3 regions of the Paenarthrobacter sp. TAF1 genome follow, and region 3 is predicted to be linked to each of the others. Evidence: riboswitches for the same ligand, from Rfam matches in the RefSeq annotation. Region 3 holds a riboswitch; each other region holds the start of a gene.
The links. A riboswitch is a leader RNA that binds a small molecule or an ion and turns the genes downstream of it on or off. The one in region 3 is predicted to bind glycine.
Positions count from the first base shown of each region.

Region 1: it holds a riboswitch for glycine, as region 3 does, so the genes downstream of both, gcvP (aminomethyl-transferring glycine dehydrogenase) here and gcvP (aminomethyl-transferring glycine dehydrogenase) in region 3, are expected to answer to the same signal.
Region 2: it holds a riboswitch for glycine, as region 3 does, so the genes downstream of both, cycA (D-serine/D-alanine/glycine transporter) here and gcvP (aminomethyl-transferring glycine dehydrogenase) in region 3, are expected to answer to the same signal.

Region 1 covers NZ_JBFRDO010000025.1:22,509-32,483, reverse strand. The annotation lists gene gcvP (aminomethyl-transferring glycine dehydrogenase) at 1-2,573, opposite strand, end outside; glycine riboswitch at 2,752-2,849, opposite strand; gene AB4Y81_RS20010 (TetR/AcrR family transcriptional regulator) at 2,943-3,482, opposite strand; gene AB4Y81_RS20005 (MFS transporter) at 3,556-5,106, shown strand; gene AB4Y81_RS20000 (cyclodeaminase/cyclohydrolase family protein) at 5,113-5,772, opposite strand; gene AB4Y81_RS19995 (amidohydrolase) at 5,875-7,107, shown strand; gene AB4Y81_RS19990 (hypothetical protein) at 7,194-7,409, opposite strand; gene AB4Y81_RS19985 (NAD(P)/FAD-dependent oxidoreductase) at 7,502-8,506, opposite strand; gene AB4Y81_RS19980 (helix-turn-helix domain-containing protein) at 8,609-9,211, shown strand; gene AB4Y81_RS19975 (helix-turn-helix domain-containing protein) at 9,208-9,510, opposite strand; gene map (type I methionyl aminopeptidase) at 9,580-9,975, shown strand, end outside.
Region 2 covers NZ_JBFRDO010000008.1:45,058-55,032, forward strand. The annotation lists gene AB4Y81_RS12575 (septum formation family protein) at 142-633, shown strand; gene AB4Y81_RS12580 (ExeM/NucH family extracellular endonuclease) at 817-5,349, shown strand; gene cycA (D-serine/D-alanine/glycine transporter) at 5,428-6,888, opposite strand; glycine riboswitch at 7,035-7,133, opposite strand; gene AB4Y81_RS12590 (FAD/NAD(P)-binding protein) at 7,209-9,146, opposite strand; gene AB4Y81_RS12595 (prolyl oligopeptidase family serine peptidase) at 9,207-9,975, shown strand, end outside.
Region 3 covers NZ_JBFRDO010000017.1:76,256-86,230, reverse strand. The annotation lists gene AB4Y81_RS18045 (amino acid-binding protein) at 1-268, opposite strand, end outside; gene mscL (large conductance mechanosensitive channel protein MscL) at 477-923, opposite strand; gene speB (agmatinase) at 1,056-2,051, opposite strand; gene AB4Y81_RS18030 (MFS transporter) at 2,048-3,430, opposite strand; gene AB4Y81_RS18025 (PucR family transcriptional regulator) at 3,600-5,108, shown strand; glycine riboswitch at 5,183-5,281, shown strand; gene gcvP (aminomethyl-transferring glycine dehydrogenase) at 5,430-8,276, shown strand; gene gcvT (glycine cleavage system aminomethyltransferase GcvT) at 8,288-9,421, shown strand; gene gcvH (glycine cleavage system protein GcvH) at 9,506-9,889, shown strand; gene glyA (serine hydroxymethyltransferase) at 9,886-9,975, shown strand, end outside.

The sequences.
Region 1 (9,975 bases), on a different contig from region 3:
AAGCGGTCAATCTCCACGAGGTCCTCGGACTCGGTGGGCTCCACCATCAAGGTACCCGCAACCGGGAAGGCCAGCGTGGGGGCGTGGAATCCGAAGTCGATGAGGCGCTTGGCCACATCCTCGGCCGTGACGCCGGTCTTAGCGGTCAGTTCACGCAGGTCCAGGATGCACTCGTGGGCCACGAGTCCGCCTTCACCTGTGTAGAGCACCGGGAAGTGCTCGTTGAGGCGCGATGCGATGTAGTTCGCAGCCAGCAGCGCGGACTTGGTGGCTTCGGTGAGGCCCTGGCCGCCCATGAGCTTCACGTACGCCCAGGAGATCGGAAGAACCCCGGCGGAACCGAAGCGGGAGGCCGAAATCGGGACATCGTTGCCTTCGGTCCAGGATGCCGCGTCACCGGGCATGAAAGGTGCGAGGTGTGCCTTGGCAGCAACCGGGCCAACGCCGGGTCCGCCGCCGCCGTGCGGGATGCAGAAGGTCTTGTGCAGGTTCAGGTGCGAGACGTCGCCGCCGAACTTGCCCGGCTGGGCCAGACCGACCAGCGCGTTGAGGTTGGCGCCGTCGATGTAAACCTGGCCGCCGGCCTCGTGGATGGCATCGCAGACTTCGCGGACGTCGGCGTCATACACGCCGTGCGTTGACGGGTAGGTGATCATGATGGCCGAAAGGGCGTCGCGGTGGGCTTCGATCTTGGCCTTCAGGTCAACGTGGTCGATGGTGCCATCAGGAGCAGTGGCCACCACCACGACCTTCATGCCGGCCAGCACTGCCGAGGCAGCGTTCGTGCCGTGCGCGGACGCCGGGATGAGGCAGACGTTGCGCTGGTCGTCGCCGTTGGACAGGTGGTAGCCGCGGATGGCCAGCAGGCCTGCGAGCTCGCCCTGGGAACCTGCGTTGGGCTGGATGGAGACTTGGTCGTAGCCGGTGATTTCGGTCAGCTGGGCTTCGAGGTCGCTGATGAGTTCACGCCAGCCCTCGGTCTGGGAATCCGGAGCGAACGGGTGGATCGAAGCGAACTCCGGCCACGAAATGGCTTCCATCTCGGCAGTGGCGTTGAGCTTCATGGTGCAGGAACCGAGCGGAATCATGGTGCGGTCCAGCGCGAGGTCCCGGTCGGAGAGCTTGCGGATGTAGCGCAGGAGCTGGGTTTCGGAGCGGTGGGTGTTGAACACCGGGTGCTGCATGAATGCGCTGGTGCGCTCAACGGAAGCCTCCAGCGCAAAGTCCTCGGCGGCATCGGTGACCGAAGCGCCAAAGACATCGAGCAGGCGGCCGACGATGTCGGACGTAGTCGTCTCATCAACGGAGATGCCAACAGTGTCAGCATCGATGCCGCGCAGGTTGATGCCCTTGGCCTCGGCGGCGGCGACGATCTCTGCTGCCTTGCCCGGGACGCGGACGGTGATGGTGTCGAAGAACGAACCGTGGAGGACCTCGACGCCGGCAGCCTTCAGGGACCCTGCGAGCGTGCGGGCGTGGCTGTGGGCGGTCTCGGCGATCGCTTTCAGGCCTTCGGGGCCGTGGTAGACGGCGTACATCGAAGCGACGATGGCCAGCAGCGCCTGCGCGGTGCAGATGTTGGACGTGGCCTTCTCGCGGCGGATGTGCTGTTCGCGGGTCTGCAGGGCCAGACGGTAGGCGGGGACACCGGCGTCGTCCTTGGAAACGCCCACCAGGCGGCCCGGCATGGAACGCTCGAGACCCTTCTGGACGGCCATGTAGGCCGCGTGCGGGCCGCCGAAGAAGAGCGGGACACCCAGGCGCTGGGCGGAACCCACGGCGATGTCAGCGCCCTGCTCACCCGGAGGGGTGATGAGCGTCAGGGAAAGGAGGTCGGCGGCAACGGTGACCAGTGCGCCGCGTTCCTTGGCCTCGGCAATGACGGCGGAGTGGTCGAAGACGCGGCCGGAAACACCGGGCTGCTGGAGGACGACGCCGTTGATGGCACCTTCCGGAAGGCCGGCTGAAAGATCGGCAACCTCAACCTCGAAGCCGAGGGCTTCAGCACGGCCCTTGACGATGGCGATGGTCTGCGGGAGGCAGTCTGCGTCGAGCACAGTCTTGCCGTCCTGCACGGCCTTGTTCTTGTTGGCGCGGCGCATCATGAGGACGGCCTCGGCCACGGCGGTTGCTTCGTCAAGCAGCGAGGCGTTGGCGATAGGCAGGCCAACGAGGTCCTGGACCATGGTCTGGAAATTCAGGAGTGCTTCAAGGCGGCCCTGCGAAATTTCAGGCTGGTACGGGGTGTAAGCGGTGTACCAGGCCGGGGACTCAAGGATGTTGCGGCGGATGACCGGCGGCGTGATGGTGTCGTAGTAGCCCTGGCCGATCATCTGGACCGCGGTCTTGTTCTTGGAGGCGAGCTTGCGCAGCTCGGCCAGGACCTCGACTTCGCTCAGCGCGTTCTGCAAGGTGAGGGCGACGTCCTGGCGGATGTCGTTCGGAACGGCAGTGTCGACCAGCGAGTCAACAGAGTCGTAGCCAACGGACTTGAGCGTGGTCTCAATGTCGGTCTGGCGGCGGGCGCCGATATGCCGATCGACGAAGGTGGTGGAGGCAGAACTAACCGTCACGAAGGAACTCCAGTACTTGGGCGGCGTTTGGGTACGCCACAGCGGCTCGGGTTCCTCCCCGCTCTGTATTGGACCTGAGAGTTTCCGCGTGTTGTCCGCACAACGAATCGCTTGCACCGTCGGTGAGCACAGCATCCCACGTCAATGGCGTGGAGTGCCTGCTGCTTTCCAGAGTTGCCTCGCCGCGGCGGTGCGTGGGCCTGAGAGATTCCTGGGGAGGGTTTGCTCCTACGGCGCCTGCATCACGTGCCTGCAGGACTCTCCCGCCGCAGATCAAAGGCATGTTCAGTTGTCTGTGGGCGCCACGCTGGGCACGCCACAAGGCTTAATTGTCCTACGTGCAAGGCCCTGCGGCAAATGGATGAGCAGTCACTTCCGCAGGCGGTCCAGGACCCCCAGCAGGATTTCGACGTCGGCCTCCCGGCCGGCGTTGCCGGCCCCCTGCCCGCCCTCGAACATCGCGTTGAAATAAAGGCCGTCGCCCATGTAGCTGACGGCCTTGGCGATCTCCGGTCCTACGTCTTCGGCCAGGACATCAAGCCACTGCTGCTGGATTCCTGCGAAGCGCCGCCGCGTTTCCTCATGGGCTACTTCAGCGAGCCTGGTGGCGGCAACGAATGCCCTGTCCATGGGGGTGTCAGCCCAGAGGGAGGACCGGATGAAGTAGGCGGCCGAACCGTCCGGCGCGGCCTTCATCTGCTCAATGTCTTCCTGCGCCAACTCGTCCAGGCGCTCCAGCAAGGCGCTGATCAGGGCTTCCTTGTTGGGGAAGTGATACAGCAGCCCGCCCTTGGAGACACCGGCCCTCTTGGCGACGGCATCCAGGGTAGCGGCCCGCTCCCCTACCTCGATCAGGAGGGATTCGTAGGCATCCAGGACGGCGTCCCGGGCAACTGGTTTTCGTGGCATGTGTACATCATTCCCTAAAGAATTGCGGGGGTTGAATTTGTAACTATACCGTCTGGACGGTACAGTAAGAGGCATGTTCTCGCCGTCCTCAACCCAAGCACCCCGTTCCGCCGCCCCCTTGACGGGCCCGGCTGCACCGTGGCGCGACTGGACGGCCTTGGCACTGCTGATGTTCCCGGTGCTGCTGGTGGCCGTCGATAACACCGCGCTCACTTTCGCCCTGCCGGAAATCGCCCGCTCCCTGGACGTGGGCGGCATACAGCTCCTGTGGATCGTTGACGCCTACCCGCTGGTGCTCGCTGCGCTCCTGGTCTCCATGGGCAACCTTGGTGACCGGGTCGGACGACGCCGGTTGCTTCTGATCGGCAGCACAGGCTTCGCGGCGGTTTCGGCTGCTACGGCATTCGCGCCGTCCGCGGAGTGGCTTATTGCCGGACGCGCTGCACTCGGCGTCTTCGGCGCCATGCTGATGCCATCCACGTTGTCCTTGATAAGGAACATCTTTACCGACCCCAACCGCCGTCGGCTCGCGATCGCTGTATGGGCTGCCGGATTCTCCGGCGGCGCAGCCCTCGGTCCCATCTTCGGCGGCTGGCTGGTGGAGCACTTCTGGTGGGGCGCCGTCTTCCTGGTAGCAGCATTCCTGCTTCTGCCGCTCCTTGCCTTTGGCCGGGTACTCATTCCCGAGTCCAAGGACGCCAACCCCGGCCGGGTGGATGTGTCCAGCATTGTCCTGTCCGCGGTCACCATGGCGCCCTTCGTTTACGGCATCAAGGAATTCGCGGTCCACGGCTTCGGTGCCTCAGCTGCTGCCTTCATGGGCTTTGGCCTGGTGATGGGCATTCTGTTCGTCCGCCGCCAGCAAAGGATCGAAAGCCCCATGCTGGATGTTTCCCTGTTCAAGAACAAGGTATTCAGCACGGCCATCGTGGCGAATGTTTTGTCCTTGTTCTCCATGACGGGGTTCATCTACTTCTTTGCCCAGCACCTGCAGCTGGTCGAAGGGCAGTCCCCCATGGAAGCCGGCATCGCCATGATCCCGGCCCTCCTGGCCACCGTCATCGCCGGCCTGCTCGTAGTACCGCTGGTCAAGAAAGTACGGCCCGGCTTCGTGGTGGCCGGCGGACTGACACTGAGCGCCATAGGCTACCTGGTGGCCGTCGTGGGTGACCACGGCAGCGGACCGGTGTTCCTCCTGTCAGCCCTGACGGTCCTGGCCGTCGGCGTGGGTGCAGCGGAGACCATCTCCAACGACCTCATCCTGGCGTCCGTGCCGGCAGACAAATCAGGGGCGGCCTCGGCCATCTCCGAGACCGGTTACGAACTCGGTTCCCTCCTGGGAACAGCCGTGCTCGGTTCAATCCTCACCGCGTCCTACCAGCACAACCTCGTCATTCCCGACGGCGTGCCCACAGAGGCGGCGAGGAAGTCCGGGGAGACTCTGGCAGGCGCGGTCGACGCGGCATCCGGGCTCCCCACCCAGTTGTCGGAGGCACTGACCACCGCCGCGCGGATAGCCTTCGACTCAGGCGTCCACATCACCGCGGCGATTGGGCTGGTACTGATGGCCGGAGCAGCAGTGATGGCCGCCGTCGTACTGCGCAAGGTTCCCAAAGCGCAGTAAGGGAAGCTACACGGCTTCCGTGGGTGCCGCCTTCTTGTCGACGTCGGCGGTCAGTTGGTCGATACGCTCCAGGGCATCGCCGAGCCGGCCGACCGTTGTCCACAGGCAGGGCTGCTGCTCCCTGACCTCCTCGAGGGAAGTCCCCGCGGAGGTCAGGGAAGCGAGGTCGAAGCTCACGTTGGTCCTCGCCCCCGCTATGGCCGCCCGCAGCGCACCGAAACCCACCACGACGTCGGCAACGAGGGCCGGGTTCCCGTGGGAAGCGAGCCAGCCGAGGTCTTCAATGGCGTCGATGGCCCGTTCACCCAGGACGGCGGATGCCTTGGCTGCGTCCACGGAGGCTTGGTGGATGGCTTCTTCGCGTTCCGGTCCGGGGTCGAGGCGGAAAGCAGCTCCGAAGGCGTTGGAGGCAGATGCGTCCTCGTCCGCGAGCCGGAGAGCCGCTTCCCTGAGCTCATGGGCCCTGGCATGGATAGCGGAAAGCTCGTCACGCTGCTGCCCCTCGGCTTCCGTGTACCCGGCCACCATTGACGTCAAGGCAGCCGCAATGGATAGCATCACCCCGGTGCCGGCGCCGCCCCCGGGCGAGCCGCTCGACTCTGCCAGGGCTGCGGTCCAGTCCTCAACCGTGGAGTGCTGCGTGGTGGCGGGTTCGGAATTCGTCATGCCATCAAGTGTGCCGTGACAGCCAGGTTCGCACACACAGGGTTCGCACAAAGCGGATGGATACACTGGCCGGACCGAAGGCGTCGAACGAAGGGTAAACCCATGACCATTGACCTCGAAGAGCTTTACAAGGACCTGCACGCCCACCCGGAGCTGTCCTTCCAGGAGACCAGGACCGCCGGGATCGCAGCCGGGCACCTGGAGAATCTTGGCTTCACCGTCCACCGCAACATCGGCAAGACCGGCGTGGTGGGCATCCTTGAGAACGGAGCCGGGCCGGTCGTCATGCTCCGGGCCGACATGGACGCCCTCCCGGTCAAAGAGTCAACGGGACTGGACTACGCAAGTACTGCCATGGGTGTCGATCCTGACGGAAATGATGTTCCGGTCATGCATGCGTGCGGACACGATGTCCATGTCAGCTGCCTCGTGGGAGCAGCAGAAGCGTTGGCCGGACAACGTGACCGGTGGCAAGGCACACTGATCGTCGTGTTCCAGCCCGCCGAGGAATGGGGTGGCGGTGCGCAGGCGATGGTTGGCGACGGCCTCTATGACGTCGTGCCGAAGCCCGATGTAGTGCTCGGACAGCATGTGGCCCCCTTCCCCGCCGGATGGTTCGGCATCCGGGCCGGCGTCACCATGGCCTCCGCAGACTCCCTCAACATCACCCTGCACGGCCGCGGCGGGCACGGATCGCGCCCGGAAACCACCATTGATCCGGTGGTGATGGCCGCCGCTGCCACCATCCGCCTGCAGGGCATCGTGTCGCGCGAACTCGCCGCCAGCGACTCCGCTGTGGTCACCGTAGGACAGATCCACTCCGGTACCAAGAACAACATCATCCCCGAGACGGCAACCCTCGGCCTCAGTGTCCGCACCTTCAGCGATTCCACCAGGGACAAAATCCTCGGTTCGATTGAGCGCATTGTGCACGGGGAATCAGCGGCATCCGGCGCCCCCAAGGACCCGGAGATCCATTTCGAAGAGCACTTCCCGCTGACAGTTAACGACGAGTCGGCAGCAGGCAGGATTACAGCGGCCTTCAAGGCCAGGTTCGGCGAGGCACAGGTCATTGATCCCGGGCCCGTATCCGGCAGCGAAGACGTAGGAGCCTTGGCAAAGGGCGCCGACGCGCCGTTGGTGTTTTGGTTCCTCGGCGGCGCCGACCCTGCCCTGTTCCGCGAATGGGCGACGACGGGGCGCCTCCCCGAAGATATTCCCTCGAACCACTCGCCCTACTTCGCGCCCCTGATCCAGCCCACGCTGGCCAAGGGAACGGAAGCATTGGTCACAGCCGCTCTGGAGTACCTCGGTTCAACAGGCGGAAACAACTAGCCTGCGCGTGGACGGGCACACGGGAAAGGCGCCGGCAGACCGGCGCCTTTTTCGTGATCTTCTACTCGTTCCAGTCCAGGCGGGGCCTAGACCTTCTCGTGGATGCGGTCAACCTTCGGTTCGTAAACCACAGGTTCCCTGCGACGGCGTGCCAGGAAAGTCCAGAGTGTCCCTTCCGATGCCTGGCGGGTCTCCGCCGGGGCAACCGGTTCCTTCCTGGCCTCTTCAGTTGTGGTCTCGGGCTTGCGCGCGGAGTCCTTCTTCGTGCGCCGCTCGAAGTCGTCATAGTACGCGTAGCACATACAACCTCCCTTAGTGGCGTTCTTTAATAGTCCTCGCACTCCGGCCGCACGTCGACCACTTTTTTGCAGGGTTTCCGTTCAGCTTGTGGTGGTCACCGGGCGAGGCTGGACAGCCGCGCAACGTCCACCGCCAATCTGGTTTCCTCCGCCACCAGGTGGGCGTTGATGGCGGCCCCGGCCATGACGCCCGAAGCGGCCGACGCCATGACCTGTCCCATAAGGTCCGCGACATTGCCCGCAGCCCAGACGCCGGGAACCGCGGTGGCCCCGCCCATGGGATTCACTTCCACGTGGTGCCCTACTCCCATGGGGTGTTCCACCACCGGGACGCCAAGCGACTCCAGCACTGCGGACCTTGCCTCCAGCCTGGTTGCGGTCACTACGGCCTCCACCGGGATGACTGTTCCCGAGGCCAGGACGACGCCCCTCAACGCATCATCCTGGATGGCGAGTGACTCCACCTTGCCTTCCACCACGCTGATCGAGCGTGCAGCCAGCTGCTCCCACTCTGCGTCCGTCGGCTCCACCACGTCATTAAGGAACAGCGTGATGTTCGGGCTCCACTGCCTGAAGAGCATCGTCTGGTGCAACGCCATGGGAACAGAGCCCAGTATGCCGATCGCTTTGTTCCGGACCTCCCAGCCGTGGCAGTAGGGGCAATGCAGGACATCACGACCCCACCGCTCCCGGATGCCGTCGATGTCGGGCAGAACATCGGTCAGCCCCGTGGTCACAAGGATCCGGCGGGCCTTCACCGTCCGCCCATCGGCCAGTTCAACATCAAAGGAGAGCTCCGCGCCTTCCTCGGCCCCCGCCGTCGAGCGCGCTGCGACGGCGACGCCCGCGATGAAGTCCACCCCATAGCCGCGTGCTTCTTCCCGCCCCATATCCAACAATTCCCTGGGATCAATGCCGTCCCTGGACAGGAAACCATGGACCCCGGCAGCCGGCGCGTTCCGCGGCTCGCCGGCGTCGATCACCAGGACGGACCGGAGGGCCCTGCCAAGCGTCACGGCGGCACTTAACCCAGCTGCGCCACCTCCGATCACCACAACCTGGTACTCGTCCGCGGTTTCCGTCTTCGTATCTCTGCTCACTGTGCCTCCGTCGACTCGCTGCGGCCTTCCGCCGCTCCTACCATCCTTGGTCGATGTCGACAGAAGCGGCAAGAAAAATTGCCACTATGGCAAACTGGAGACATGGCAAAGGATTTCAGCGCAATGCTCGACGCCGTCGGCCCGCGCCTGCGCGCGATGCGGACCCAACGGAACCTGACGCTGGCAGAGGCATCGGAAGGCACGGGGATCTCGGTGAGCACGCTGTCCCGCCTGGAGTCGGGCCAGCGCAAGCCCACCCTGGAACTGTTGCTGCCGATTGCACGGCTTCACCAAGTACCTCTTGAGGAGTTGATCGACGCCCCGGAAACGGGCGACCCCCGCATCCATCTCAAGCCACACGTCCATCATTGGGGCACCGCGCTGCCCCTCACTCGCCGCCCCGGCGGAATCCAGGCCTTCAAGATGGTGCTGAAAGCCGGAACGGGCAAGGAAATTCCAGACCCGCAATCCCACGAAGGCTACGACTGGATGTACATCCTCAATGGGAAACTGCGGCTGGTCCTGGGCGGGAACGACTTCATCCTCAAACCCGGGGAAGTGGCGGAATTCGACACCCGCACCCCACACTGGTTCGCCAGCGCTACCTCTGAACCGGTGGAACTGCTCACCCTGTTCGGCCAGCAAGGCGAGCGCCTGCACGTCCGGGCACGGCCCAAGCGACAGGACCAGCAGGCGGAAATCTAGGAAGCCAGGAACTCCCGGGCATTGCGGCGCGACACGGCGGGGTCCGCTCCGGCGTCGGGCTGGTTGATCTCGGACCACACCTCATCGAGCGAAAGTCCAAGAACATCGGCAATGGCCGCCACCGTAGGAAAGGCGGGAGTGGCAACCCTTCCCGACTCGATTTTGCGCAGCGTTTCGGGAGAAACACGGGCATCGAGGGCGATCTCCAGCATGGAGCGTGCGCCCCGTGCACGGCGGAGCAGGGCACCGAGACGCTGTCCGCGCTCGGCCTCTGCGGGTGTGAGCGGCAACCTGACCATGGCTCCAATTGTAATACCGGGATAATATGGCCGGGATAGTTATTGGCATCAACCCCGGAAAGGTCCCCTATGATCGAGATCCTCAGCACCAGCGAACTGACCCGTGCCCGGGCTGCAGGGACACTGGTGGCCAACATCCTGCACACGCTCAAGAGCCGGTGCACTGTTGGCACCAACCTCCTGGAGATCGACGCGTGGGCCAAGGCCATGATCCTCGAGGCCGGCGCGGTGTCCTGCTACGTGGACTACGCGCCATCGTTTGGGCGCGGCCCCTTCGGCCACTACATCTGCACAGGCGTCAACGACGCCGTCCTCCATGGACTGCCGCGGGACTACGCGCTTGCCGACGGCGACCTGCTGACCCTTGACCTGGCCGTCTCCCTGAAAGGGATCGCAGCAGACTCTGCCATCAGCTTCATCGTCGGCGACGCAAAGCCCGCCGAAAGCGTGGCCATGATCGAGGCA
Region 2 (9,975 bases), on a different contig from region 3:
CCAGGGGCAGTCCGGCTGGAGCCTCTCATCGTCGGCCTTGGGGGATCGACCGGCGTGGGAATACCTTGTTGGGTCCCTCATCGTTGACCACAGGGCCTTTCCGATCAGGAATCCTGTGCTCCTTCTGGAATGAGGACCAGAATGCTCCACCTTTCAAAGACCCTCAGGGCTGCTGCCGTGCTGACCATGGCATCGCTGGCACTGGCGGGATGTTCGCTCATCAGCAGCGGGGACGCCAAGCGGGATGAATCCGGCAAAGCAACGGAATCGTCCAAAGCTGACGCCTTCAAAGTGAAACTGGGCGACTGCATCGCCAACCCTGATACCCAGGAAGTCGTGGACGTCACCATCATTCCGTGCGACCAGAGCCACGACCTCGAGGCCTACGCCGTCACCAAAATGGACACGTCCGCGTTCCCCGGTGACACCGAAGTGGGCACCAAGGCAGAGGAGTTCTGCGGTGCCCAGTTCGCAACTTTCGTAGGCGTACCCTTCGAAGAGTCCGCCCTGGATGTCACTTTCCTCCACCCCACCAGCGATTCCTGGAAGACCGGCGATCGTGAGATCGTCTGCCTGATCGGCGCTGCTGCTGGAGCCGCAACCACCGGAACCCTCAAGGGCGCGGCCAAGTAGGAGCCTCGGTGGCCGGGAGAACCTTCCGGCCACCGATGCGCCACCTCCCATTCATCCGTTCGTGTTCAGCTATGCCCGAGGCAGCTTTACCCCGGAGTAACTTCCGGGCATATCGCCCACTTCACAAGACAGCGGGCGTCGTCCACAGGGCCCCACAGGGCTCCCTAATGAAAGTTAGAGCGGATGCAACATCAATATTGGAAATCAGCTGCGGGAACGGTCCTGTCAGTCGGGTTGCTTGCAGCCCCGCTGACCGCGGCACCCGCCTTCGCGGCGGACGATCCGGCAGCACCCACCGGCACTTCGCCAGTGGTAATCAATGAGGCGTACCTCAGCGGCGGCAGTACCGGCGCCGCCTTCAAGAACAAGTTCGTGGAGCTCTACAACTCCTCGGACACTCCCGTCAGCCTGGCCGGATGGTCCCTGCAGTACAGATCAGCCACCGCCACTACGGCACCTACCGGCATCACTCCCTTGACGGGCAGCATCCCGGCCAAGGGCTACTACCTGGTTCAGGGAGCCACGAACAACGGCAGTTCCACGGCCCCGAACCTCCCAACGCCCGATGTGCAGGCAACCGGCACTATGAATCCCAGTGGCACCACGGGAACCCTGGTCCTGGCCAAGCAAGCCAACGCGGTCTCACCGCTCCCTGCCGGCTCGGTCACCGGAAACCCCGCCATTGCCGACCTCCTTGGCTACGGCACCTCCAACACCTTCGAGACCGCCGCAGCCAGCGCACCTGCCGGCAACGCAGACGTCAAGAGCCTGAATCGAACCAACGGTGTGGACACCGACTCCAACGCCGCCGATTTCAGCCTCAGCACCACCATCACCCCGACAGGTTCCAACGGCGGAACCCCGCCCACGGACCCCGGTCCGCAGCCCGGCGTCAAGACCATCGCAGAGATCCAAGGCACCGGCACGGCAAGCCCGTTCGTAGGCAGCACCGTCACGACGCGCGGCAAGGTCACGGCCGTCTACGCAACCGGCGGATTCAACGGCTACTACGTCCAGACCCCCGGAACCGGCGGCGACGCCGGCGGGGCGGCCAGGACGGCGTCGGACGCTTTGTTCGTCTACTCGCCTACGACGGCGGCAACGGTACAGCCGGGTGACTACCTGGAACTCACCGGAGCGGTGAGCGAATTCGCCAACCAGACGCAGATCACGGTCGAAGCCGCAGGCTTGAAGAAGCTCAGCGAGGCTGCGCCCGAGGTCAAGTCCACCCCGTTCTCCCTGCCGGCCAATGAAGCCGCCCGTGAGAGCCTGGAGGGCATGCTCGTCGCTCCGCAGGGCGAGTTCACCGTCACGGACAACTACTCCCTCAACCAGTACGGCGAGGTCGGCCTGGCGGCCGGCACATCACCACTGGTGCAGCCGACGGCAGTGGCAACTTACGGTTCGCCGGAGTATGCCGCTGTGGTTGCCGATAACGCCCTGCGGGCCATCAAGCTCGACGACGGCGCGTCCACGAACTTCCTCAAGGACGCCACCACCAAGGCACAACAACTGCCCTACCTGAGCACCTCTGATCCGGTGCGGGTGGGATCGCCGGCACAGTTCCGCACCGACGTGATCCTGGGCTACGGCAACAACTCCTGGAAATTCCAGCCGCTGACCGCGCTGACCCCGGCCAACGCGGACTCAGTCCAGCCTGCGTCGTTCACCTCCACCCGGCCCGACGGTCCGGCCAACGTTGGTGGAAACCTTAAACTGGCGTCCTTCAACGTGCTCAATTACTTCCCCACCACCGGTGACCAGCTGAGCGGCTGCGTCTTCTACACCGACCGCGAGGGCAACCCGATTACGGTCAAGGAAGGCTGCAACGCCCGCGGAGCCGCCAACGCGGAGAACTTCGAGCGCCAGCAGGCCAAGATCGTAGCAGCCATCACCAAGTCCGGCGCGGACGTCATATCCCTTGAAGAGATCGAGAACTCGGCACAGTTCGGCAAGAACCGCGACGATGCCCTGTCCAAGCTGGTTGACGCGCTCAACGTCAAGACTCCGGGTGTTTGGGACTACGTGCGGACTCCGGCCAACGCTCCCCCGCTGAGCGATGAGGACATGATCCGCACCGCGTTCATCTACAAGAAGGCCGCTGCCGAGCCCGTGGGCGAGTCCATCATCCACAACGACACCGTGGCTTTCGCAAGTGCCCGCAAGCCGCTGGCACAGGTATTCAAGCCGGTGGGCGCTGCCGACGACAAGAAGTTCATAGCAATCGTGAACCACTTCAAGTCCAAGGGTTCCGCGGCCACCCCGGACGATACCGACAAGGGCCAGGGTGCCTCAAACATCGCCCGCACCAGGCAGGCCGAATCGTTGCTCGCATTCTCCAAGGACCTGCAGGCTTCCAAGGGCACGGATAAGGTCTTCCTCATCGGTGACTTCAACGCCTACGCCAAGGAAGATCCCATCAACGTCCTGACGGGCGCCGGCTACACCGACCTTGAGGCCGGCACCGGCAAACACTCCTACCTGTTCGGTGGCTTGGTGGGTTCGCTTGACCACATCCTCGCTTCCCCGGCGGCTGCGGAAAAAGTCACCGGGACCGACATCTGGAACATCAACTCCGTAGAGTCCGTCGCGCTGGAATACAGCAGGTATAACAACAACGTGACCAACTACTACGCCGCGGACGAATTCCGGGCCAGCGACCACGACCCCGTGGTGGTTGGACTGAACCTGACTCCCGACGCACCGGCCACCGTTGACCTGCAGTTCCTGGGCATCAACGACTTCCACGGCCGCATCGACACCAACACCGTGCTCTTCGCAGGAACCGTGGAGAAACTCCGTGCCGCTGCAGCACCGGGCGCAACGGCGTTCATCTCCGCTGGTGACAACATCGGCGCTTCCTTGTTCGCGTCGTCAGTGGCGAAGGACCAGCCCACCATCGACGTCCTCAACGCGCTGGAGCTGCAGGCTTCCGCTGTGGGCAACCACGAGTTCGACGGCGGTTGGCAGGACTTGCGCGATCGAGTCATCGCCGGAGGAACCAACGCGAAGTTCGCCTACTTGGGTGCGAACGTCTACCAGAAGGGCACCACCACCCCGGTCCTGCCGGAGTACAAGGTACTGGACATGAACGGGATGCGCGTGGCCGTGATCGGCACCGTCACCCAGGAAGTTCCCTCCTTGGTAACTCCGGCCGGAATTGCCGATCTTGAGTTCGGGGACCCCGTGGAAGCCATCAACCGGGTGGCGGCAAAAATCAAGGCTGAGAACCAAGCAGACCTGATCATTGTGGAGAACCACGACGGCGCCGCTTCCGGCACGCCCGAAGGCGCCACTTTGGAACAGGAAGTCGCAGCAGGCGGACCGTTCGCCAAACTGGTCAACGAAACCACTCCTGACGTCGCTGCCATCTTCACCGGCCACACGCACAAGGAGTACGCCTGGGACGCACCGGTCCTGGACGCCAACGGCCAGCCCACAGGCAAGACCCGGCCGATCGTGCAGACCGGCAACTACGGCGAAAACGTGGGCAGCGTGACGCTCACGGTAGACACCGCAAGCAAGTCCGTCACCGCCTACAAGGCCGCCGTGGTGGACCGGACGACCGATACCGCCGAGAGCCTCGTGGCCAACTACCCGCGGGTGGCGGCAGTGAAGACCATCGTGGACAAGGCCCTTGCCCAGGCTGCCGAGATCGGCAACCAGCCCGTGGGTGCAGTGACCGCTGATATCACCACCGCCTTCACCCCGGACCCCGCCGGCGGGGCTCCCAAGCGTGACGACCGCGCGAGCGAGTCCACGCTGGGAAACCTGGTGGCGGACTCACTGGTGGACACGCTCAAGGCGCCTGAACTGGGCTCGGCGGAGATCGGCGTCGTAAATCCCGGCGGCCTGCGCAACGAGCTCTATTACGCACCGGACGGCACCATCACCTACGCCGAGGCCAACGCGGTGTTGCCGTTCGTGAACAACCTCTGGACTACGTCCCTGACCGGCACGCAGTTCAAGACACTTCTTGAACAGCAGTGGCAGACCAACCCGGACGGCACTGTTCCCAGCCGCCCGTACCAGCAGCTGGGTCTGTCCAAGAACGTCAACTACACCTATGACGCCGCCCGCCCTGCAGGTGACCGCATCACCGGCATCTGGGTGAACGGCGCCGTGATCGACCCCGCCAAGCAGTACAGGATCGGCACCTTCAGCTTCCTGGCAACCGGCGGTGACAACTTCCGGGTCTTCAAGGAAGGCAGCAACACCAAGGACACCGGCCTGGTGGACCGTGATGCGTGGATCAAGTACCTGCGCGAACACAACCCGGTGTCCCCGGACTTCGGGCGCCGTTCGGTTGCCGTCGCCAACTCGACGGCGGCCCAGGTGAAGTCCGGTGAGCCAATCACCCTGGCTGTTTCCAAGCTGAACCTGACGTCGATCGGCAGCCCGGCCAACGCCTCGCTGAACGCCGTCTTCGTGGACAGCAAGGGCGCCGCTGTGGCGCTCGGTTCCGTGCCGGTGACGGCAGGCGCGGCCACGGTGAACCTCAAGGTTCCCGCGGCGGCAGCTGCAGGTACCGGCACCCTGGTGCTGACCGCCGTCGAAAGTGGAACGGTGGTGAAGGCTCTGATCACTGTGGCGGACAGCGGACCGCAACCGCCCCAGTGCACCCCACCCACCAAGCCGTCCAAGTGGTACGACATCGTGGGCTGGCTGCGGTATGCCTTCGCTTGGTTGGACTACCAGAAGTGCTTGAGGGGCTGACCACTCCCGGCAAAAGCAACATAAGCAGGGCCCTTCACGCAGCCAGCGTGAAGGGCCCTGCTTTTGCGTTCGGGAAGCCTACTTGGTGGCCGGCTCCGGCTCGGCCGTCCTCTCAGCATCCCGCTGCAATTCGGCCTGGAACGCCGCGTAGCGTGCCAGGTGCGCGGGCCGGCGCCGAAGGATGATCCACGCGACCCCCAGAATCACAAACCACACTGGGGTGGCGAGCAAGGCAATCAGGGTGTCCGGCTGGGTGGTAAGGGCCCACAGCACGAAAGCGAAGAACGCGAACACCACCCACACCATCACCACGCCACCGGGCATCTTGAACGCTGACGACTCGTGCAGGTGTGGCCGGCGCTTCCTGAAGGCAAGGTAGCTGGCCAGGATGATCGACCAAACGAACACGAAGCACACCGCGGACACTGTGGTCACCATGTCGAAGGCCTTGCCAACGTCCTGGCCGGCGTACATGAGCACGACGCCGGACAGCAGCAGGACGCAGGACAGGAACAGGGCGTTGCGGGGTACTTTGCGTCCGGAGAGGGCGCCAAACACCTTAGGCGCGTCGCCCTCCTGGGCGAGACCAAACACCATGCGGGACGTGGAATAGATGCCGGAGTTGGCAGAGGACATGGCCGATGTCAGCACCACGAGGTTGACGATGGTGGCCGCTGCGCCGAGGCCTGCCAGGGAAAACATCGCGATAAACGGGCTGTGGCCGGCGGCGAACTGCGTCCACGGTGTGACGGACATGAGGATGATGAGGGCACCGACGTAGAACAGCAGAACCCGGATGGGGATCGAGTTGATGGCCTTGGGGAGGTTCTTCTCCGGGTCCTTGGCTTCGGCAGCGGTGGTGCCCACCAGTTCGATGCCCACGAACGCGAACACGGCGATCTGGAAACCGGCCACGAAGCCCATGAACTCGTTCGGGAAGAAGCCGCCATAGCTCCACAGGTTGGAGAAACCGGCCGGACCGGCGTCGGACTCGAAGCCGCTGAAGATCATGAACAGGCCAACAATGATGAGCGCAGCGATGGCCACGATCTTGATGAGCGCGAACCAGAACTCCGTCTCACCGAAGGCCTTCACGGTGGCCAGGTTCAGGAGCAGGAGAATGCCGATGGTGATGAGTCCCGGAACCCACAAGGGCAGGGAAGGCCACAATTCCTTGGAGTAGCCGGCGATGGCGATCACGTCGGCGATCCCGGTGATGACCCAGCAGAACCAGTAGGTCCAGCCGGTGAAGAACCCGGCCCAAGGGCCCAGGAGGTCGGCGGCGAAATCGCTGAAGGACTTGTAGTTCAGGTTGCTGAGGAGCAGTTCGCCCATGGCACGCATGACGAAGAACAGCATGAAGCCGATGATCATGTATACAAAAATGACGGATGGGCCGGCTGCGGAAATGGTCTTTCCCGAGCCCATGAAAAGGCCGGTGCCAATCGCTCCACCGATGGCTATGAGCTGGATGTGGCGGTTGCTGAGCTGGCGTTCGAGATGGGGTGAACCGGCACTCGCGGAAGGATGAATCGTCAAAGGAACTCCGTCGTTCAGGCGGCACAAGGTGCCGCATTGATTCGGGTTCCTCCCCGCTCTGTACGTGGACCTGAGAGTTTCCGCGGGCATGGGCCTGCTTGCACCTTCGGTGAGTCCGGTGTGGCCGGACTGCTTTCCAGAGTTGCCTCGCCGCGGCGGTACATGGGCCTGAGAGATTCCTGGGGAGGGTTTGCTCCTACGGCGCCTGACGGGATGTACCGGCAGGACTCTCCCGCCGCAGATCAAAAGCGCGCACACCCTTGCGGGTGATGCAGCTCACACAGTAACGAAGGCTGGCAGGCAACGCAAGCCTGTGACGGCTAGAGGCCCAGGATGCTGCGGGCGATCTCGTCAGCGTCGCGCAAGGTCCGCTGGCCGCTGGCATAGGCCCGCCCGGAGCGGGGACGGGCTTCGGCGGCAATGGCATTGCCCCACTGCGACGCGGACAACTGCAAGCCCAGAACGTACATGTTTTCCGTGATGGATCCGTTGGCGGCAATGGGACGGTAAGGGTGCGGCTCAACGTCCAGGCCGGTGGTTTGCATGGGCGTCCCCTCCACACTCATCATGATCTTGGTCCGCACCAGGCCGTCGGCCATGAGCTGCTCGAGCAGCGGAGAAATGTTGATGCCCACCCTGTTGGCGGGTGACATCGCTTCGATCAGGGTGCGTGCTTCAGCGGGTCCCTCGTGGACCCAGGGTGACGCCGCCCGGAACACTTTGGCGCCACGATCGACGCTGAACTTGGGGTCCGGTCCCACAAAACTCACGACGCCGGCACGCGCCAAGGCGGCCAGCTGCTCCGAACGCAGCGCAGGAGGTCCGCTGGCCAACCCTTCGACAAACGACTCGAACCAGCCGCGCAGCCCTGCCAGCCAGGACTCGTCGGTGATGCCGCCGTCGGCTACAACGGTCTTGAGGATGGCACGGCCGGTGTGGAGCGCGCCGATGGCCATCTTCACGGGGTCCGATTCGCCCAGCGCCGAACGCCGCGCGTCGTCGTCCAGGTACGCGGTGATCGCAGCATCCAGGTCACGCCGTGACGCGAACGTCCGGCCTGCCAACGGCGCCGCGAGCCCGCGCAGGTTCAAACGCCGTGATGCCGCCACATGCTTTTCAACCAGGACCTCCACGTCGCTTTCCCAGTTTGCCGTGGTGTGGGCATGCGGTTGGAGCGCGTCTTCGAGGTCGGCCAGGAACTGCGCCGGGTCCTTGATCGCGGCCGGCTGGGACCGGGCCAGCGTCGAGTAGTAGGCCCACAGCGCGTCCCGGTGCAGCAAGGGCCACAGGTCATGGTCGAAGCCGGGCTGGATGCCTGCGGCCCGGAACCGGTCCACTGCGTCCTCGGTCAGGTAGCGCATGGTGATGCTGCGCGGGTAATAGCCCTCCAAACCGGCCTTCGCCCGGTACGGCGTTCCCCTGCGTGACGCGGCGATGATCCTGGGCTCCCGGCCCGAGGCCCGGTACTCCAACACCCCGGCACCGGGCGCTCCGGCTTCAAGGAACTTGCCGCCGCGGCCTTCGGTCAGCTGGCCCATCACATCAAAGAAGTTCAAGCCCATGCCGCGGACAAGAACCGGCTCATTGTCCGGCACAACCTGCCAGTCAACGTCGGCGGGCGGTGCCGGCGGGAAGTACAGCAGGCCCAACTCGTCAGCTGCGCGCTTGAATGATTTCTGCTCCGGATTCAGCCGTGATTCGATGTGCCCCAGAGCCAGCACCACCGAATCGACGGTGAGCGTGCCGCCGTCGGCCAGTTCGACGTCGAACATCCCGTCCACGGGCCGCGCCGCAACGGCGAGCGTTTCATGGAAGGTGACTTCCACGCCGTCGGGCTTCCGCTCCAGCAACCCGGCCAGGGTTTGGCGCAGGTACCGCCCGTACAGCGCACGGCTGGGGAAATCGTGGGACTCGAGCGTGGCCAGCTCTGCCATTTCGGCGTCGTTCAGCCCGGCACCGTCGCGACGCCGGGCCTCGCGCCACTGGTCGAAGGAACCACCCGCCAACGGTGCCGCCAATCCGGAATCCTCGGGGATGAGGGTGGGATAGAACGACTGGGTGTTCATCAGGTAGAGGCGCGACTGTTCCGGCTGCCACACGTGTCCGGAGCCGGCGGGGTACGGATCCACCACATGGACCTGCAGGGCGGCGCCTTCAGCTCTCTTCGCAGCCCAATTCGCGAGCAACCGTTCGAGGACACTGGTGCCCCGAGGGCCTGCCCCCACAAGGGCAACACGGTTGATTTGGGATTTAGCCACGCTCCAGCCTAACTTCTGCGTGACTTGCTTACCGTCGAAGTGTGTTGCTTGGATGGGGCGATGACCACCACAGAAGCTGATCCGTCGCCACTTTCCGGGAATGACACCGCGCCGGCCTCCGGACCGCGCCACGCGGCGGAGTCCGCACCTGAGCCCACGGATGAAAACGCCTGGCTTGAGGACATCCACGGCGAAGAGCAGTTGGCCTGGGTCAGGGAACAGAACGCCCGCACCGAGGAACTGCTCGAAGACGCCGATTACGCGGCGGTCGAGTCCGGCATCCTGGAAGTCCTGGACTCCACGGACCGGATTGCCATGGTCAACAAACGCGGCGATTTCTACTACAACTTCTGGAAGGACCAGGAGCACCCCAAGGGCCTTTGGCGCCGCACCACCTGGGAGAGCTACCTCACCGAGGATCCCGAGTGGGATGTACTGCTCGACGTCGATGCCCTTGCCGCTGCTGAAGGTGTTGAGTGGGTGTTCCACGGTGCCGGTTTCCTCCGTCCTTCGGACGGCGCAGAGTACCGCTTTGCCATGGTTTCGCTCTCCCCCGACGGGGGCGACGCCGACCGCCACCGCGAGTTCGACGTCGAAACGCGAACCTTCGTGGACCCGGCAGCAGGTGGCTTCGACATTCCCACAGCCAAAGGCAACATCAGCTGGTTGGATGCCGACACCCTTCTCGTGTCCAGCACAGCTGAAGGCTTGCCCGCCACGTCGTCCTCCTATGCACGGACCGGCGTCAAGCTTCGCCGCGGGCAGTCGCTCGCGGACGCTGAGCGCCTGTTCGAAATTCCGGAGAACCACATGCTGGCCACGGTGGCGC
Region 3 (9,975 bases):
CCGGGGCGTGCAACCAGCGCCTGAGGACCTTCGCGGCGGAGGGCTCGGCAACCCAGATCACCAGGACGGTCGCGGTCACGGTGAGCAGCAGGACCTTGGCCAGGTAGGGAAGATGGGTTTCCACCACAGCTGCATGGACCAGAAGTTCAATGGGAAGCATGACCGCGATGTTGGCCAGGGTCAGCCTGGCCTTGGGCGGTTCGGGCAGTTGGCCGCAGACATCGCACAGCAGGTCCGCGGTAACGGGGGTCCTCGGGTTGCGCTTCATGGTTTCATGCTGCCCCGCGCCTGTTTCGAACCCGTTGCTGGTGCGTCACGTTCCGGCTACTTCCGGGTAGCCGGCTGTTCCTGCCCGGTGAGTGGCCCATGTATCGGGGCGGACAAAAGTAAAGCCCGGCACTCCCTCAGGGGTAGTACCGGGCTCTACGTGGCCAAACGTGAAAGACCGCAACAACAGGGATGTGCGGCGGGCTGTCCTAGCGGATGGAGTCGTCGTCCAAGTCCCGGGCATTTCCGCGGGCGGCGGCTGCATCCTTCAAGAGGTCGCGGATCTCGGCAAGCAGCGCGGTGTCGGCCGGAAGCGGCTCTTCCTCGGGCTCCTCGGTGGAGAGGCGGTCCTTGACCAGTGAGTTGATCTTGTTCATGGGTGCCACGAAGATGAAGTAGACCACGGCTGCGGTGATCACAAAGGTCACGAGTGCGGTGAGCACGGCGCCGAAATCAACAAAGGTGGCGGGGTTGTTTTCCCAGATCTTGAAGCCCAGGCCTTCGGCGTTCATGCCGCCGGCGGCGGCAATCACCGGGTTGATGATGTGGTTGGTGAAAGCTCCGACGAGTGCGGTGAATGCACTGCCGATAACGACAGCGATAGCCAGTTCGATCACGTTTCCGCGAAGTATGAAGTCCTTGAAACCCTTAAACATGGATGGTCCTCCGGTTGGGTGCGTTGTCTGCCTCAGCAGGAATCAAACTACCATTCCGGTGTTTCCAGTGGGGGTCAAGTGACCAGGGAGGAAACTTGACCCCCACTCAGTGCGGGACGGCGCCCCTGAGGATCAGGCTGTAGCTTCTTCGAGTTCGAAGCCTGACACGCTGGCGCCCTTTCCCCGGTTGGCCATCAGGGCCAAGAGGTCAAACACCACAGTTGCTGCGGCAACACTGGTGATGTCGGCATGGTCATACGCCGGTGCCACTTCTACGACGTCGGCGCCCACGATGTTGATGCCGTTGAGTCCGCGGAGCAGTGCCAGGAGCTCCCGGGAATGCAGACCACCCATCTCCGGGGTGCCGGTGCCGGGTGCGTAGGACGGGTCCAGGACGTCGATGTCGATGGAAACGTAGACGGGGGTGTCGCCCAACCGCTGCCTGACCTGGTCGATCGCCGCCGGGACGCCTATGACGTCCAGGTCCGAGCAGCGAATGATTTGGAAACCGAACTCATGGTCGCGAAGGAAGTCGTTGCGGTCATACACAGGACCACGGATACCGACATGCATCGACTTGTCCTCGAGTAGCAAGCCCTCCTCGAACGCCCTCCGGAAGATGGTTCCGTGCGTGACCGGCTGGTCGAAATAGGTGTCCCAGGTGTCCAGGTGGGCATCGAAATGGAGTAGCGCCACTGGGCCGTGCACTTTGTTGAGCGCCTGCAACATGGGGAGCGCGATGGTGTGGTCGCCGCCGATGGAGATGAGTTTCCTGTCCTGGCTGATCAGCGGACGGGCTTGCTCCTCGATCTCGCGGATGGCACGGGCGATGTCATAAGGAGTGCAGGCGATATCCCCTGCATCCACGACCTGGACTTCGTTGACTGGCTCCACATCGAGCTCCGGGTGGTAACCAGGGCGCAGGAGGCGGGAGGCTTCGCGGACTGCGGCCGGACCAAACCGGGCCCCTGGGCGGTAGGAGGTACCGCCGTCGAACGGTACGCCGACGATGGCAATGTCGTAGTCGGGGACGCGGTCAATCTGCGGCAGACGGGCAAAGGTACCCAATCCTGCGAAGCGGGGAACCTTGGTGGCATCGACTGGTCCGACGGGCTGGTGAGTGGTCATGACAGGGATCCTTCGGTTACTTTATTCGGCTCCGGGGTGCCCGGATTCTTACGGGAGGTGAGTTCTGAAAGGGATTTGTTGGCCGTTTCCGGCGCGAGCAGGAAGGTCGCCACCAAACCGACCAGGGAGATCACGGCGCCGATGAGCAGGGAACCGGCGGCGCCGAAGCTCACTATTGCGATGGGCATCAGGTAAGTGCTGGCGGCAGATCCGATGCGGCTGATGGCGGTACCAAAACCCACTGCCGTTGCCCGCACTTCGGTGGGAAAGAGTTCGTTGGGGTAGACGACTTCGAGGAAGCTGGAGGCGCCGGAAGCCAAAGCGAATACGGCCAAGGCGATGAACAACGGCGCGGCCTGGACGTTGGGAATGAAAGCCGGGATGGCCAAGGCCACCACGATGACCCCGAAGCTCCAGAGAAGCAGCCGGCGTCGGCCGATTCTTTCCACCAGCCACAGTCCGGGGATGCCACCGACAACAAACAACATGGAAATCAAGAACGATCCTCCGTAGAGGTTGGCGTCTCCGTGCATTCCGAAGGATGCCAGAAGGTCAGGGGCGAAGGTGTACACAGCAAAGAGTGGGATCACCTGGGCTGTCCAGAAAATGGAAACAAACAACGTCCGCTTCCAGAACTGGCCCCGGAAAATGTCCAGGAACCTGCCTTGCTTCGCCGGTCCCTCGCTGTCGGAAGCGATATCAGCCAGCCCATACTGCTTTCCGTAGACCTTCTTGATGACTGCATCAGCCTCCTCACGGCGACCACGTGACAGCAGCCAGCGTGGCGACTCAGGTGTCCCGAGCCGGCACAACAGGGTGATGATGGCGAAGATCGCCGGGCTGGCGACCATCCAGCGCCAAGCGTCCGGTCCCATGTCGCGGAGCAGGAATCCGACGGCGTAGGCGACCGCTGCGCCAACAGCCCAGACCACAAAGGTGGCCCCAAGCAGGCGGCCGCGGTGCTTCTTGGGCAGGAACTCTGCCAGGAGCGACGTGGCGATGGGGTAGTCGGCGCCGATGGCCATCCCCAGGAAGAACCTGCACAGGACTACTTGCCAGACCTCAGTGGCAAAGCCGTTCAGCAGCGAGAAGACGGCCAGCGCTATGAGGTCGGCAATATACATTTTGTGGCGGCCGATCTTGTCCGTGAGCCACCCGAAGACGGCGCCGCCGAAGAAGATGCCTACCAGGCTGGCGGCACCGATCAGTCCAATTTCCCCGGTACTCAGCTGCAGTCCGGGGGTCATTGTGATCAGGGCGATGCCGATGATCGACAACGCGTAGCCATCGATGAACGGACCGCCGGAGGCGAAGAACGTCAGCTTTTTGTGGAAGGCGGTCAGTGGGGCATCGTCAATGAGGTTGCTTGTTGCGCTCATTGCAACCCTCTCTCGTGAGTGCTCTTGGGGAGCGGGGAAGTAGTCATTCAATTCTTGGGTGACCGGCGTCACTCCGACTATCCGTAGATCGACTACAAATGATTAAGTTGCATATACATTTGTCTAAACGGTGCTGGCGACCATCCGGCACACCCCGGGAGGCCAAAGCATGGCAATCACCGTCGCTGAACTCATTGCTGAGCCACAGCTCGGCCTGACGCTCCTCGCAGGCGCCGCAGGCCTCGACAACCGCATCACCTGGGCTCACACCTCGGACCTGCCCCGGCTCTGGGAGTGGGTCACGGGCGGCGAACTCATGATGACCAATGGTCTCTCGATTCCCGCCGACGCAGACGGGCAAGTGGCGCTCGCGGAGGCCCTGATGGACAGCGGTGCCAGCGCCCTGGCCATCGGAGAGAAGATGCACGCGCCGACCCTGACCGCGGAATTCCTGGCGGCGTGCGATCGGCTCCCCCTGCCCCTGGTCAACATTCCGTATCCGTTGCCGTTCATCGCGATCGCCAGGTCGGTTGCGGAGTCCTCGCTGCTCGAAGAGTCGCGTCGGCTCCGGCAGACGGCGCGCGTCTATGATCTGCTCCGCACCGCAGGTGCCTCCGAGGACCATTGGCAGAGCCTCGTACAGCGGCTGGCGACCGAGTTGGACGCGGACCTGTTCGTCGTGGATCGCCGCTGCCTCCATCCCTGGCACCCCGAAGGCGAGCCGCTTCCGGTCTTCCTCGCCGACGAGTGGGCTCCACTCTCCGGGCAGGTGTCGTTGGCGGGGAAGAACTTCCAGTGGCACCGCGTTCGGGGCAGGCACGTCCTGACCATGGATATCCCCACCCACGCGAATGCGCTCTTGGTAGTGTTGCCCAACGGCGAACCGCACCCGGACGCCGTCGTGCTCCTGCATGCGGCCACCGTGCTGGGACTGCAGCTTTCGCGCATCGTCCTGTCGCTGGAAGGCAGGCACCGCCTAGCGGGTGAGTTCTTGCTCCAGGCCATGGACGGGCGCTTGGGTGCGGCCGAGATAGAGAGCCGGCTCGCAGCTTTTGACGTTCCGCCACAGCGCTTCCTGCTCGCCTCGATCTCAGCGGACGGGTCCACAGCGGACGACGGCGACAGGCTGGCCAACGTGCACATCGAACTGTGGCGGCACGGGGTTGCGTCGGCGTCGTTGAAGCGGAACAACAGGTTCCATGTGGTGGTCCCTGCCGACGTGCCCGACGACGTCCTGGTGCATTGCGCCGGTGTGGATGCCGCGATCGGGATAAGTGCGCCGGCGGCCGTTGCGAATATCCAACGCGCGTTGCAGGAATCCCTCTGGGCGCTTGGTTCGGCCCGCGCCAACAAGCTGGGTGTGGCCCGTTATGCCCAGGGCCCGTCCTGGTTGGGCCTGACCAGTTTCGAGGAAGGGACCGCGTTGGTCCGGCGGCTCCTGGGCCCGGTTTTCGACTACGAGCAGAGCCAGGAAGGTGATCTCATTGTCACGTTGCGGACGTATTTGGACTCGCAGCGGTCCTGGCAAAAGACGGCGGCAACCCTGTTCACGCACCGGCAAACCATCATCTACCGGATCCGGAAAATCGGTGAGCTGACGGGCCTGGACATGGGTGAAACCTCCACGGTGGCCCAGCTCTGGTTCGCCCTTCAGATCCACGAGGCCATGCACGGGTAGGGGCCGCTTGCTTGCACTTTAGCGAAACCCCACGCTATGGTGTGAAGCGTGTCACTCGCGTGACGCAACGCTTTTGATCTGCGGCGGGAGAGCCCTGCCGGTACATCCAGTCAGGCGCCGTAGGAGCAAATCCTCCCCAGGAATCTCTCAGGCCCATGTACCGCCGCGGTTAGGCAACTCTGGAAAGCAGCTCGGTTAACCGGGCTCACCGACGGTGCAAGCAGGCAATCATTCCTGCGGAATCTCTCAGGTCCAATACAGAGCGGGGAGGAACCCACATCATCGTGGCGCTCAGTGGGCGCCTGAATCATGGAGTTCCTCTTGACTGTTCAATCAACCCCCACCGCTTTCGCGGACCGGCACATCGGCGCCCGGCGCCAAGCCGACGTTGACACCATGCTCAAGGCCATCGGCTACGACTCTGTCGACGGCCTGGTGGACGTCGCCGTCCCCGATTCCATCCGCCAGGACACGGCCCTGAAACTGCAGGATGCCCTCACCGAGGTGCAGGTCCTCGCCGAACTGCGGAAGCTCGCATCCAAGAACAAGACCGCGGTCCAGATGATCGGCCAGGGCTACTACGACACCGTCACGCCGCCGGTCATCCGCCGCAACATCCTGGAAGCTCCCGCGTGGTACACGGCCTACACGCCGTACCAGCCGGAAATTTCCCAGGGCCGCCTCGAAGCGCTCCTCAACTTCCAGACCATGGTGCAGGATCTCACCGGCCTTCCCGTGGCGAACGCTTCCCTGCTGGATGAAGCCACCGCCGTGGCCGAGGCCGTGCTGCTGATGCGCCGGGCCAACAAGAACAAGACGGCCAAGGATGGCAAGACTGTCCTGGACGCCGACCTCCTTCCGCAGACCATCGCCATCGTGAAGGGCCGTGCTGAGGCGCTGGGCTTCGAGGTGGAGGTCACGGACCTCTCCGCCGGTCTGCCCGACGGCGACATCAACGGCGTCGTCCTCCAGCAGCCTGGTGCTTCGGGCCGGGTTTTCGACCACTCCGGCGTCATTTCCGACGCGAAGGAACGCGGCGCACTGGTCACCGTGGCCGCGGATTTGCTGGCGCTCACCCTCATCACGCCCCCGGGCGAACAAGGTGCCGACGTCGCCGTCGGAACTGCTCAGCGCTTCGGTGTTCCGCTGTTCTTCGGCGGCCCGCACGCGGCCTACATGGCCGTGCGTGAAGGCATGGAGCGGACGCTCCCGGGCCGTATCGTCGGCGTCTCCAAGGACAACGCCGGCGTCCCCGCCTACCGCTTGGCGTTGCAGACCCGCGAGCAGCACATCCGCCGCGAAAAGGCCACGTCCAACATCTGCACGGCACAGGCCTTGCTCGCCATCGTGGCCTCCATGTACGCGGTCTACCACGGCCCTGAAGGCCTGAAGGCTATCGCCGAAACCGTCCACGGCCACGCCCGCACCCTCGCCACCACACTTGTGAAGGCTGGCCGCGAGCTCGTCTCAGATTCCTTCTTCGACACCCTCACCGTCCGCGTCCCCGGCAAGGCAGACAAGGTCATCGCCGCCGCCGAAGCCCGCGGCATCAACCTGCGGATCATCGACGCCGACACCGTGGGGGTCAGCGTTGATGAAACCACGACGCCGGAAGTCCTCTCCGCGGTAGCCGTCGCCTTTGGTGCCGGTCCGGTGGGGGACGCCTCCGGGTTCGAACTGCCCGAATCCGTAGTCCGCACCTCTGATTTCCTGCAGCACCCGGTGTTCAACACGCACCGTTCCGAGACGCAGCTGTTGCGCTATATCCGCAAGCTGTCCGACCGGGACCTCGCGCTGGACCGCACCATGATCCCGCTGGGCTCGTGCACCATGAAGCTGAACGCCACGGCCGAAATGGAAGCCATTTCCTGGCCGGAGTTCGCCTCGATCCACCCGTTCGCTCCGGACCACCAGACGGCCGGTTGGCGCGAACTGATCGAAGACCTGGAAGCCGACCTCACCGAGATCACCGGCTACGACCAGGTCTCCATTCAGCCTAACGCCGGTTCCCAGGGTGAGCTTGCCGGACTCCTGGCGATCCGCGGCTACCACCTCTCCCGTGGCGATGAGCAGCGCAACGTCTGCCTCATCCCGGCCTCGGCACACGGCACGAACGCTGCCTCGGCAGTGCTGGCCGGAATGAAGGTTGTCGTCGTGGCGACGGCATCCGATGGCACGATCGACCACGACGACCTGAAGGCCAAGATCGAGGCCAACAAGGACGCCCTGTCCTGCATCATGATCACGTACCCGTCCACGCACGGTGTGTACGACGCCGACGTCCGCGAAGTCTGCGATGCGGTCCACGAGGCCGGTGGCCAGGTGTACGTTGACGGCGCCAACCTCAACGCGCTGGTTGGCTTGGCCCAGCCGGGCAAGTTCGGTGGCGATGTCTCGCACCTTAACCTGCACAAGACCTTCTGCATCCCGCACGGCGGTGGTGGTCCGGGCGTTGGCCCGGTCGCAGCCAAGGCACACCTGGCACCGTTCATGCCCGGCGACGCGAACAGTGATTCTGCCGAAGGCGGCGTCGCGATTTCGGCCTCCCGCTACGGTTCCGCCGGCGTCCTGCCGATCTCCTGGGCGTACGTGAAGCTCATGGGCGGCCAGGGTCTGACCGAAGCAACCAAGTCCGCGCTGCTGGCCGCGAACTATGTTGCCTCCAGGTTGGATGAGCACTTCCCGGTGCTCTACACAGGTGAAGGCGGACTCGTGGCTCACGAGTGCATCCTGGACCTCCGCGAGCTGACCGCGAAGACCGGCGTCACGGCCGAGGATGTGGCCAAGCGCCTCATCGACTTCGGCTTCCACGCCCCCACGCTGGCCTTCCCTGTGGCGGGAACCTTGATGGTGGAACCCACCGAGTCCGAGGACCTGGCCGAGATCGACCGCTTCATCGAAGCCATGATCACCATCCGTGCCGAAATCGAGCAGGTGGCCAACGGTGATTTCACTGTTGAGAAGTCGCCGCTGCGCAACGCGCCGCACACGGCTGCCGCCGTCGTCAGTTCCGATTGGGCCCGCGACTACCCGCGTGAGCAGGCCGCTTTCCCGGTCCACCACCTCAAGCAGGACAAGTACTTCCCGCCGGTTGGCCGCATCGACGGTGCCGCGGGCGACCGCAACCTGGTGTGCTCCTGCCCGCCCCTTACGGACTTCGAAAACTAAGGACTCCTGAGATGACTGAGAACTACACGGCCCTGTATGCGCAGCACAAAAAAGCCGGCGCTTCCTTCACGGATTTCGGCGGCTGGCAGATGCCCCTCAAGTACGAGTCCGAACTCGCCGAGCACCACGCGGTCCGCAACGCCGCCGGCCTGTTCGACCTCTCCCATATGGGCGAAGTCTGGGTCACCGGCCCCGACGCCGCAGCGTTCCTGGACTACGCCCTGGCGGGCAAGCTGTCCGCGATTGCGGTGGGCAAGGCCAAGTACTCGCTGATTTGCAACGCCGACGGCGGCATCATCGACGACCTCATTACGTACCGTCGCGCTGACGATAACTTCCTGGTGGTCCCCAATGCGGGCAACGCCAAGGTGGTTGCGGCGGCACTGAAGGAGCGGGCAGCCGGCTTCGATGTGCTGGTTGAAGACGCCTCCGCCGAGACGTCCCTGATTGCCGTGCAGGGCCCAAACGCCGAGGCCATCCTGCTGAAACTGGTACCCGCCGAGCAGCGCTCCTTGGTGACGGAACTGAAGTACTACGCGGCGGTGGAGGTTTCCATCACGTTCGACGGCGGCACCCAGGACTTGCTGGTGGCCCGCACGGGTTACACCGGGGAAGATGGCTTCGAGATCTACATCCCGAACGTTGACGCCCCCGGTCTGTGGGAAGCGCTCCTGGAAGCAGGCGAAGGCCACGGACTCATCCCCGCCGGCCTAGCCGCCCGGGACTCCTTGCGCCTAGAAGCCGGAATGCCCCTCTACGGCAACGAACTCTCCCGCCACGTGAACGCCTACGCCGCAGGTCTTGGCCCGGTAGTTTCCCTGGCCAAGGAAAGCGACTTTGTTGGCAAGGAAGCACTCGCCGCGATCAAGGCTGCCGGTGTGGGATCCACCATCGGCCAGAAGCTCGTGGGCCTCAAGGGCACCGGCCGTCGTGCCGCCCGTGCGCACTACTCCGTCCTCAAGGACGGTTCCCTGATCGGTGAGGTGACCTCGGGCCAGCCAAGCCCGACGCTCGGTTACCCGGTGGCGTTGGCCTATGTCGACGTCGAACATTCAGCGGTTGGCACCATCGTGGACGTTGACCTGCGCGGCAAAGCGGAGCCTTTCGAAGTGGTGCCGCTGCCGTTCTACAAGCGCCAAAAATAAGAGTTTTTGTACACATAACGCCCCTATGAGGCCTTTTTGAGGGCATCAACTGTACAAAAACTCGAAGAGAGAGAAGGAATTGGAATGAGCAAGGTAGTAGCTGAACTGAAGTACTCGGCCGAGCACGAGTGGGTTGCCGCTGACGGGGACGGGCCGGTGGGGATCGGGATCTCCGCCGTCGCCGCTGACGCCCTGGGCGACATCGTGTACGTGGACCTTCCCGAGGTTGGTTCCACAGTGACCGCGGGGGAGACCTGCGGCGAGGTGGAGTCCACCAAGTCGGTATCGGATCTGTACTCGCCTGTGACGGGTGAGGTGACCGAGATCAACGACGCCGTTGTCGGAGATCCCGCGCTGATCAACAACGACCCCTACGGCCAGGGCTGGCTGTTCAAGGTCGCCGCCACCGAAGAAGGTCCGCTCATGTCGGCCGAAGAGTACGCAGCAGCCAACGGAGGCGAACTGTGAACCCGGCAGCCGTGACCGAATTCGAGCAGGTTGTGTCGGCGTCGTTGGACGCGAAGCTCTCCGAGCTGGACCCCGAGATCGCCGCG